DNA from 2 places in the Paenibacillus allorhizosphaerae genome. Region 2 is predicted to be linked to the other one. Evidence: a T-box and tRNA genes for the amino acid it is inferred to sense, from the RefSeq annotation. Region 2 holds a T-box; the other holds one or more tRNA genes.
What was found. The T-box of region 2 lies ahead of tyrS (tyrosine--tRNA ligase). A T-box ahead of a tRNA ligase gene usually reads a tRNA of that ligase, here a tRNA-Tyr.
Positions count from the first base shown of each region.

Region 1: it has a tRNA-Tyr gene. The T-box ahead of tyrS (tyrosine--tRNA ligase) is inferred to sense a tRNA for this amino acid. The anticodon was not compared.

Region 1 covers NZ_JBHSRV010000010.1:96,920-101,310, forward strand. Annotated here, with positions in the region: gene ACFQI7_RS27770 (ribonuclease H-like YkuK family protein) at 315-893, opposite strand; tRNA gene ACFQI7_RS27775 (tRNA-Ile) at 941-1,016, opposite strand; tRNA gene ACFQI7_RS27780 (tRNA-Pro) at 1,106-1,183, opposite strand; tRNA gene ACFQI7_RS27785 (tRNA-Leu) at 1,188-1,273, opposite strand; tRNA gene ACFQI7_RS27790 (tRNA-Lys) at 1,286-1,359, opposite strand; tRNA gene ACFQI7_RS27795 (tRNA-Gln) at 1,519-1,594, opposite strand; tRNA gene ACFQI7_RS27800 (tRNA-Ala) at 1,684-1,756, opposite strand; tRNA gene ACFQI7_RS27805 (tRNA-Asn) at 1,758-1,832, opposite strand; tRNA gene ACFQI7_RS27810 (tRNA-Ile) at 1,841-1,915, opposite strand; tRNA gene ACFQI7_RS27815 (tRNA-Pro) at 1,977-2,053, opposite strand; tRNA gene ACFQI7_RS27820 (tRNA-Tyr) at 2,055-2,140, opposite strand; tRNA gene ACFQI7_RS27825 (tRNA-Lys) at 2,146-2,221, opposite strand; tRNA gene ACFQI7_RS27830 (tRNA-Leu) at 2,355-2,443, opposite strand; tRNA gene ACFQI7_RS27835 (tRNA-Gln) at 2,445-2,519, opposite strand; tRNA gene ACFQI7_RS27840 (tRNA-His) at 2,530-2,601, opposite strand; tRNA gene ACFQI7_RS27845 (tRNA-Phe) at 2,604-2,679, opposite strand; tRNA gene ACFQI7_RS27850 (tRNA-Gly) at 2,682-2,755, opposite strand; tRNA gene ACFQI7_RS27855 (tRNA-Glu) at 2,760-2,836, opposite strand; tRNA gene ACFQI7_RS27860 (tRNA-Cys) at 2,847-2,920, opposite strand; tRNA gene ACFQI7_RS27865 (tRNA-Ser) at 2,924-3,014, opposite strand; gene ACFQI7_RS27870 (hypothetical protein) at 3,213-3,443, opposite strand; gene ACFQI7_RS27875 (hypothetical protein) at 4,061-4,391, opposite strand, start outside.
Region 2 covers NZ_JBHSRV010000001.1:1,126,541-1,130,931, forward strand. Annotated here, with positions in the region: gene rpsD (30S ribosomal protein S4) at 4-603, shown strand; gene tyrS (tyrosine--tRNA ligase) at 665-1,924, opposite strand; T-box leader at 1,982-2,278, opposite strand; gene ACFQI7_RS04950 (transglycosylase domain-containing protein) at 2,425-4,391, shown strand, end outside.

The DNA of each region.
Region 1 (4,391 bases), on a different contig from region 2:
ATTAGAATCGTTGATTACAGGGCAAACGTACATGGCAAAAGTATTACGACGTTCGAGAAATTTTTCCATTCTGCTGCTAAACTTATGAAAGCTAACTTTCTTTGATTCTCATTATCAGAGATATCCTTTGGCACGAATATAAGTGGCAGCGTGACAGGTAACAAAAAATTGCGGTTCTGATAAGTTTAGTAGCCAAAAGCACCGTCGCCGTGCTCCATTCATGCTACCGCACTCATAGCTCATAAGTTCTGCTTTCCTGCCGCCCTGCCGATGATCGGAAGGATCTTCCTCCCTCCAGAATCTGTTAGATAACGCTAAGTAGAAGCAACTCGTAAACGATAAGGTCTTTTCGTCTCGCGGTCAGCGATACTCACCATTACCGATTCAGGCTTAACCCTTGCGATCAAACCCATTGCCTCAATTCGACCAACCATTTCAGCAACGTAAGCTGCCGTCTTATTTTTCGTACCCGCACCACCATCGATATCCACCATGAACCGAATATCAGCTCCTTGGTCGAGATAAGGCAGAATGATGCTTTCGAGACGATCGCGTTCGGCAAAACCGAACAGTGCGGCAATCTCCTGTGAAAAGGTCGTTTCCAGTGACAATTTTTCGTGAACAGAGCGAATTTCCCGCGGTAAAATAATTTGCCGGCTGCATAGCCAGGCCCCACGTCCGACGCGGTATGCCACTACATAAGTAACTGCTTTCGTATGCCCAGAATGGGTCTGGGAATCGGTCGTAACCACGAGATCATAAACCGCCCTTGGGTCGCTCTCGATGAAACGTGAAATCCTGTCCATGACGTCGCGAAACTCAAGGTTCTGTTCAGTCCTATTGCGGAATGTCGTTTCATGAATCAATGGGAATTGTCGTATTTTTGTCTTCATGGGGTTCACCTGTAACGCAAGGTTGGCTTCTTCCTTTCATTGTAAATTGGTATGCCCTGATGGACTCGGACCATCATATGGCCGGTTATGAGCCGGACTGCTTCGCCATTAAACTAAAGGCGCTGAAATGGGAATAAGGAGACTCGAACTCCCACGGTCTTTGAATCCGCAGCTCCTCAAGCACTACGTCTGCCATTCCGTCATATCTCATATGGTCGGGAAGACATGATTTGAACATGCGGCCCCCTGCTCCCAAGGCAGGTGCTCTGACCAAACTGAGCTACTTCCCGATATTGGTGCGCCCCGAGGGATTCGAACCCTCAGTGTCTTTCGACCACGAATTTTAAGCTCGCTACGTCTGCCATTTCCGTCAGAGGCGCAAAGAAGAAATATGGGCCCGGCAGGACTCGAACCTACACTCTCGCCGATTAAGAGTCGGGTGTTTTACCAGTTAAACTACAAGCCCACGCACCCGTCCATTTTATCGATGTCGGCTCTCAAACGGAGCCGATCGATCCGAACCGTCGTTCGTGCTTCAACGGACGGAAAAGCTAATTTTCGGAACCTTCGGCAGCGAACCGAACCATTCGACTTGCGAACGAATGTACTTCCTCAAGCGTCCCGATGGCAGGGGCATCCGGATTCGAACCGGAGATGCGGGAGTCAAAGTCCCGTGAATTTGACCGCTATTCTATACCCCGAGATGGCAGGGGGCGTGGGCATCGAACCCACCACAGTCTGTTTTGGAGGCAGACTCGCCGGCCAAGGAACATGGACCCCTACATTTAGGTGGAATCGAGAGGAATCGAACCTCCGACCTACTGCTTGCACAGCAGCTGCTCTTCCAACTGAGCTACGACCCCATGGCAGGGATAGCAGGACTCGAACCTGCATGTCACGCATTAACAGTGCGCTGCCTTACCGATTGGCTATATCCCTAAATATGATGCTGTCGAGTGGACTTGAACCACTGGCCTCCCGGTTATCAGCCGGACGCTCTAACCTTTCTGAGCTACGACAGCATATGGCGGCCCCAAGGGGATTTGAGCCCCTGACGACCTCTGCGCTGACAACGCTCGTTTATGGTCGGGATGACCGGATTTGAACCGATGGCCTCTAGTACCCGAAACTAGCGTTCTACCAAGCTGAACTACATCCCGTTGGTGGGAGGAGACGGGTTTGAACCGCCGAACCCCGAAGGGAGCTGATTTACAGTCAGCTGCGTTTGACCTCTTCGCTATCCTCCCAAGTTTGGTGCCGGCGAAAGGGTTCGAACCTTCAACCTACTGATTAAAAGTCAGTTGCTCTACCGATTGAGCTACGCCAGCATGTGGTCACGGTAAATCCTTGCTAGGAGCGGGTTAGACTCCCACCGATTTTTTACAGCTCGTGTTTCGTTCAACCACCATCAACCCATCTAATGGTCAACTCACACTTTGCGAACCGATCGATATGTACTTTTGGTGCGGCCAGTGGGACTTGAACCCACAAGTGAGCTTTCGCTGCACGAGCGTCTGAGGCCCGCATGTCTGCCATTCCATCACAGCCGCATGGCTGCCCCTCCAGGGCTCGAACCTGGGATCGCGGCTTCAAAGACCGCTGCCTTACCAACTTGGCTAAGAGGCAATATTTTAAGGGAGACCAACCGGAATCGAACCGGCGATAACGGGGCCACAACCCGTCGCGTTGGCCATTTCGCCATGATCTCCATGGTGGTCCGGGCTGGAATCGAACCAGCGGCGCATGGCTTTTCAGGCCATCGCTCTACCAACTGAGCTACCGAACCATTGGAGCGGAATACGGGAATCGAACCCATTCTTAATGCTTGGAAGGCACCCGTTCTACCGTTAAACTAATTCCACGTGTTGGTGACGCATGGGGGATTCGAACCCACCGAATGCACGAGTGAAAGTCGTGTGGCTTACCCGCTTGCCTAATGCGCCAAATCTTTGAAGGACCGAGCAGGAATCGAACCTGCGATTGACGATTTTGCAGATCGCCGCGTTAGCCAACTTCGCCATCGGTCCATATGGAGGAGAGAAAGGGATTCGAACCCTTGGAGTCCGCTAACCTCTTTCGTTTTCAAGACGAATACAATAAACCGGACTCTGCCACCTCTTCACGAGAGGAACATATGTTCTTTTTTGTGTATAGAAAAAGCTACTCGCCCCGCCGTGGTACCATTTGAGTCGTTTATCGGAGAACCTCGCCCGAAAGAAGACAAACACAAATGGACCACTTGCTTGAGTGCAAGTAGCCTTATACGTACAAAATCTATGGATCAACGGATTCAGATTCAGAACGGTCCGCGATTCAAGATCACGTTAGCACCGTTCCTCCTCTTTTAAGGATCGAACGGCCCAAACGTGGCACGTAAAAGCTACGATTGATCGGATGGATATAGGCTTTAAGGAAGCTCAAAAATTGCCCATTAATGCCATGTTCGCGCCAAAAATCGGCATACTCATGATTGATCGTAATCTCTTGATAGCCAAATGGCTGCTGCTGATAAGACTGCTTACATGGATTCATAAATAACGGCTTTCTCATGGCCTATCCCTTCCTTTCTTCGTGGATTTCGCGCCAAATACTTTCATGCGTTATTACTTTAATGTTTTACCGCTTTACTGATGTGATAATACCATGGGTTATTTTTACTGTCAACCCTTTTTTTTATTTTATTTCATCATTTATCCAAATTCCCGTGAAAGAAAAAAGACCGCTAATATTCCAGCGGTCTTTTCATATCCGGACAAAAACGTCAAAAATGACGCTATTTTGCCTACAGTTCCTCCCTTTCGTTAGGGGGATAGGGATATCGAAAAAAGGCCGCGTGGCGAGGTATGAGGCTTTTGGGAATTAAGAAATAAATGGTCGCCTTCCGATAGGCTCCACTGCTGAATGCACTCATATCCAAATGGATATATGGCCGTTTTCATCCTCGCTCACGCTCCTTTCCATGCACCTAAATTTTCCTCATCATAAATCAATTACAACTTTAATGTCAAGTGGATTTTCATCATAGATAAGCATGCCGGGATGTTTTACCTCAACCAAATTATCCAGTCATTTTCTAAAATTTACTTCGCAGAACCTGTATTCTGCGAAGTAAATTTGTTGTTTAAACTAAGATCATTTGTTTTGAACACCTCCTAAGACCCTCCTCCTTAATTCTGTAATTTCATGCGTATTACAGATCGACGGAATTCAGTAAAGTCTTTGAGTATGTGATCAAGTCTTCTTTTATAGAAAGATGCAACAGTAGAATTTTCAGCAAAGTGAATCTCATCAATAAGATCGTCTAAATCTTCCTTCAGTACAATGAAATCAAGATTATCTTCATCTCTACTCAACTTAGATTTAAGATCAGCAGCTAATGCCTCGCCTAATTCTTTTAAACGCGGTACTTCAAGGTGCAGGTGCACCTTCATTTTTATAAGTGGAGGGGTATAATCCTTTCTAAAATCTATGCCTGGGACTTCGTCCCATAATGCATTC
Region 2 (4,391 bases):
TACATGTCACGCTACACTGGTCCTAAATTTAAATTGAGCCGCCGTCTGGGCATCTCCCTGAGCGGTACCGGCAAAGAATTGAAACGCCCTTTCCCTCCGGGACAACACGGTCCGGGACAACGCAAGAAGCTGAGCGGCTACGGCGTTCAATTGCAAGAAAAACAAAAGCTTCGCCATATGTACGGCTTGAACGAAAAGCAATTCCGCAACCTGTTCGACAAAGCAACCAAACTGCAAGGGATTGCCGGCGAAAACTTCATGTTCCTGCTTGAAAGCCGTCTGGACAACCTGGTATACCGTCTTGGTCTTGCGAACTCCCGTGCAGGCGCACGTCAGCTCGTTTCCCACGGCCACGTAACCGTGAACGGCAAAAAAGTCGATATCGCTTCCTACCTCGTAAAAACCGGCGATGTAATCGGTCTTCGTGAAAGAAGCCGCAACTTGACCGTTGTTAAAGAAGCGGTTGCTAATCGCAACTACTTGCCGGCTTACCTAGAGTTCAACGACGCCGCTCTTGAAGGCAAATTCATCCGTATGCCTGAGCGCTCCGAGCTTGCTCAAGAAATCGATGAAAAACAAATCGTCGAGTTCTACAGCCGTTAATCTTAAACGAATCGAAAAACCTTGGTTCTTCTTCCGAAGAGCCAAGGTTTTTTTTGCTTGGTTATACGAATTTGGCCAAATAGTAATTCCGCTTGCCCCGGCGAATGACGACAAATCGTCCTTCCAGGCAATCGTCTAAGCGAATGGTCTTTTCCAGTTCCGTAACGCGCGTACCGTTAACAGAAACGGCGCCGCTCTCGATATCTTGACGGGCTTGGCGTTTGGAAGGAGCCGCCTTCACTTCAAGCAGCAAATCGATCAGCCCGATTTCCGCACCGCCGGCAATTTCCGTCGAAGGCACGTCTTTGAACGCTTCTTCGATCTCGCTGCCGGACAGCGACTGCACGTTGCCGCTGAACAGCACTTCGGAGATGCGGATCGCGCTGAGCGCGGCCGCTTCCCCGTGTACCAGCTGCGTCACTTCTTTCGCCAACACGCGCTGCGCTTCGCGCTTCTCCGGGCTTTCTTGAACTTGCCGTGCCAGCTCGTCGATTTCGCCGGCCGGCAGGAACGTAAAGTACTTGAGAAACTTCACGACATCGTTATCGTCCGTATTGATCCAAAATTGATAGAACTGGTACGGGGACGTTTTGCTCGCATCAAGCCAGATCGTGCCGCCCTCCGTCTTGCCGAATTTCGTTCCGTCGCTTTTTGTCACGAGCGGCATCGTTAGGCCGAACGCTTGACGGCCCGATGTTTTCCCGATCAACTCGAGGCCCGCCGTGATGTTGCCCCATTGATCGCTTCCGCCGATTTGAAGTGTGCAGCCAAGGTCTTCGTTCAATTTGTAGAAATCATACGCCTGCAGGATCATGTAACTGAACTCGGTAAAAGAAATGCCCTTCTCCAGCCGCGAGTCGACCGAATCTTTGGCCAGCATGTAATTGACCGTGAAGTTTTTGCCGATATCCCGCAAAAAACCGATCACGTTCAATTCTCCAAGCCAGTCGTAATTGTTGACGATTTGCGCCGGGTTGCCTGCCGCATCGAAATCCAGAAAGCGTGATAGCTGTCGCTTCAGCTTATCCGTCCACTGCGCCACGATATCGCGCGTATTCAGCGTTCGTTCCGATGCCTTGCCGCTCGGATCGCCGATCAGACCGGTTCCCCCGCCGACAAGCGCAACCGGCACATGGCCGGCCAGTTGAAACCGTCTTAATGCCAAGATCGGCAAAAGGCTTCCGATATGCAGACTGTCTGCCGTCGGGTCGAACCCGACATATAGCGTGACTGGCTCCTCGCTTAATTTTTTGGCCAATCCTTCGCGATCCGTCATTTGATTGATCAAACCGCGGTACTCCAGCTCTTGTACAATGTCCATCTTTGCTTCGTTCCTTCCTCCGAATGATGTTTGAAAACGCAAAAAAGCCTTCTGATCCGAAGGGACGAGAAGGCTGCGGCTCGCGGTACCACCCTAATTAAAGCCGAAAAATCGAAAAATATGATAGTTTCCCTTTTCCGATTCCCGAACTTTCACTTTGACGGATAAGGGCCGTTAACCCGGAAGAAGCTACTAACGACAGCGGCGCGGTCCTATACGGACCGGCACAAAGCAGCGTTCCCTTCCCCTGCTCCGGACGGTAATTCGGCCAGGTCATGCACCGGTTTGCACCTGCCACCGGCTCTCTGTAAGCATGGATTCCTGATCCTACTGTGAGTCCATCGACGCATTTTGCGATGATTTCAAAGCTATTTATATCACAGCCTCATTTTGCTTGTCAAACCGTCAGCAATTTATCACCTTGCTTTCGGTGTTTCGCATGTACGCTTTATGCTATAATGACGTAGGAATGTTTTCAAAGTCGGGAGGATTTTGCATTCATGGGTGAGGAGAAAAAACAAAAGAGATATATAAAAATTTTGAAGGCGACCGGCAAATACATAGGTTTGACGATCAAATGGTGTTTCATTATCGGCGTGATCGCGGGCTTTCTCGGAGGCGGCGTCGCCTTTGGCTACGTTAGTGCGCTCGTGAAGGACGATCCGGTGCGTGACAAGGATTCGATGATGGCGCAAATGCAGGATAACGCCTTGACCGGTTTCGTATACTTCCGCGACGACACCGTTATCGGGCAGCTCCGAACGGAGGAAGACCGCAGGCTCGCCGGGATCAACGATATTCCGCAGCACGTGCTGGATGCCGTCTTCGCCATCGAGGACAACGACTTTTATAATCATCCGGGCATCGATATTAAAGGAACGCTGCGCGCCGTCGTCCAGAAGCTGCTCAGGGAAGACGTGCAGACCGGGGGCAGCACGATTACGCAGCAGCTCGCCCGCCGCGTATTTCTGACCTTGGACAAAGCGGACAGCCGCAAAGCTAAAGAGATCTTCCTGTCCCTCCGCATGGAAAGGCTCATGTCTAAGGAAGAAATTTTACTGGCTTACCTGAATAAAATTCCTTACGGAAACGGCTCTTCCGGCTACAACTTGTACGGCATCAAGGCGGCGGCCAAAGGAATTTTCAATATCGACGATCTGAACCAGCTCAGCATAGCGCAAGCCGCGTATTTAGCCGGCGTACCGCAGCAGCCCAGCAATTATTCCACGTTTACGGGCAAAGGCCAGTTCGACGGAGCGGCTTTCAAGCGCGCGGTAACCAGACAGCAGCTTGTATTGCGGCGTATGCTCGAAGAAAATAAAATCACCGAGCAGCAGTATCAGGAAGCGCTGCAGTTCGATCTAAAAGCGTCGCTCGCCGAGCCGGCCAAAAAAGCTTATTCCACCTATCCTTATCTCATGATCGAAGTGGAAAAAGAAGCCGCCAAAGCGCTGGTGAAAGCGCAGGATCCGAAGCTTGATCAGCAAAAAAATCCGGAGGCGTACAACGAAGCGATTAAGAATGCCCAGGCGCAATTAAGCCGGGGTGGTTATCACGTATACACAACCATCGACAAAGACATCTACGATTCCATGACGGAAATTGCGAAAAATGAGAAAAACTTTACGCCGGACGACCCAACCAAAGGAGTCGAGCAGATCGGTGCCGTAATGATGGATAGCAAGACGGGCGCCATTCTCGGCATGATGGAAGGCCGCGATTTCTTTATCGAGCAGCTCAATCATGCGACACAAGCATACCGTCAGCCAGGCTCCACGATGAAGCCGATCGCGGCCTACATTCCGGCAATCGAAAAAGGAGCCATCGGGCCGGCGTCCATTATTGACGACTCGCCGATCGTTCTGAAGGACGGAACCAAAGTCGGCTACCATATCCCGGAAAACTGGGACGACGGCTTCCACGGCCTGATTACGGCGCGGCGCGCCTTGGATCAATCGTATAACATCCCGGCGATCAAGCTGTTCCTGGATGTCGTAGGAATCAAAGAAGCCTGGGGATATGCGAATCGCATGGGCATTACGACAATTACGAAAGACGACTACATCGCCCAGACCGGCGTAATCGGCGGTTTAAAATACGGTGTGAACGTTAAAGAATTGACCAATGCCTATGCAACGATCGGCAACAACGGCGTCTTTAACGAGGCGTTCATGATCCGAAAAATAACGGATTCCGACGGAAAAACGATCTATGAGCATGAGCTGAAGCCGAGTGTCATTTTTTCCGAGCAAACCGCTTATTTGATGTCCGACATGATGAGAACGGTCATTACGGCCGGGACGGCAACCGACCTCATGAAAAGCTTTAAATATTACGGAAAAATGCCGATCGTCGGCAAAACCGGTTCCACCCAGGACGATGCGGACGCCTGGTTCATGGGCTACACGCCGGATATTACGCTTGGCGTTTGGGCCGGCTACGATATGCCGATTCATAAACTTAGCAA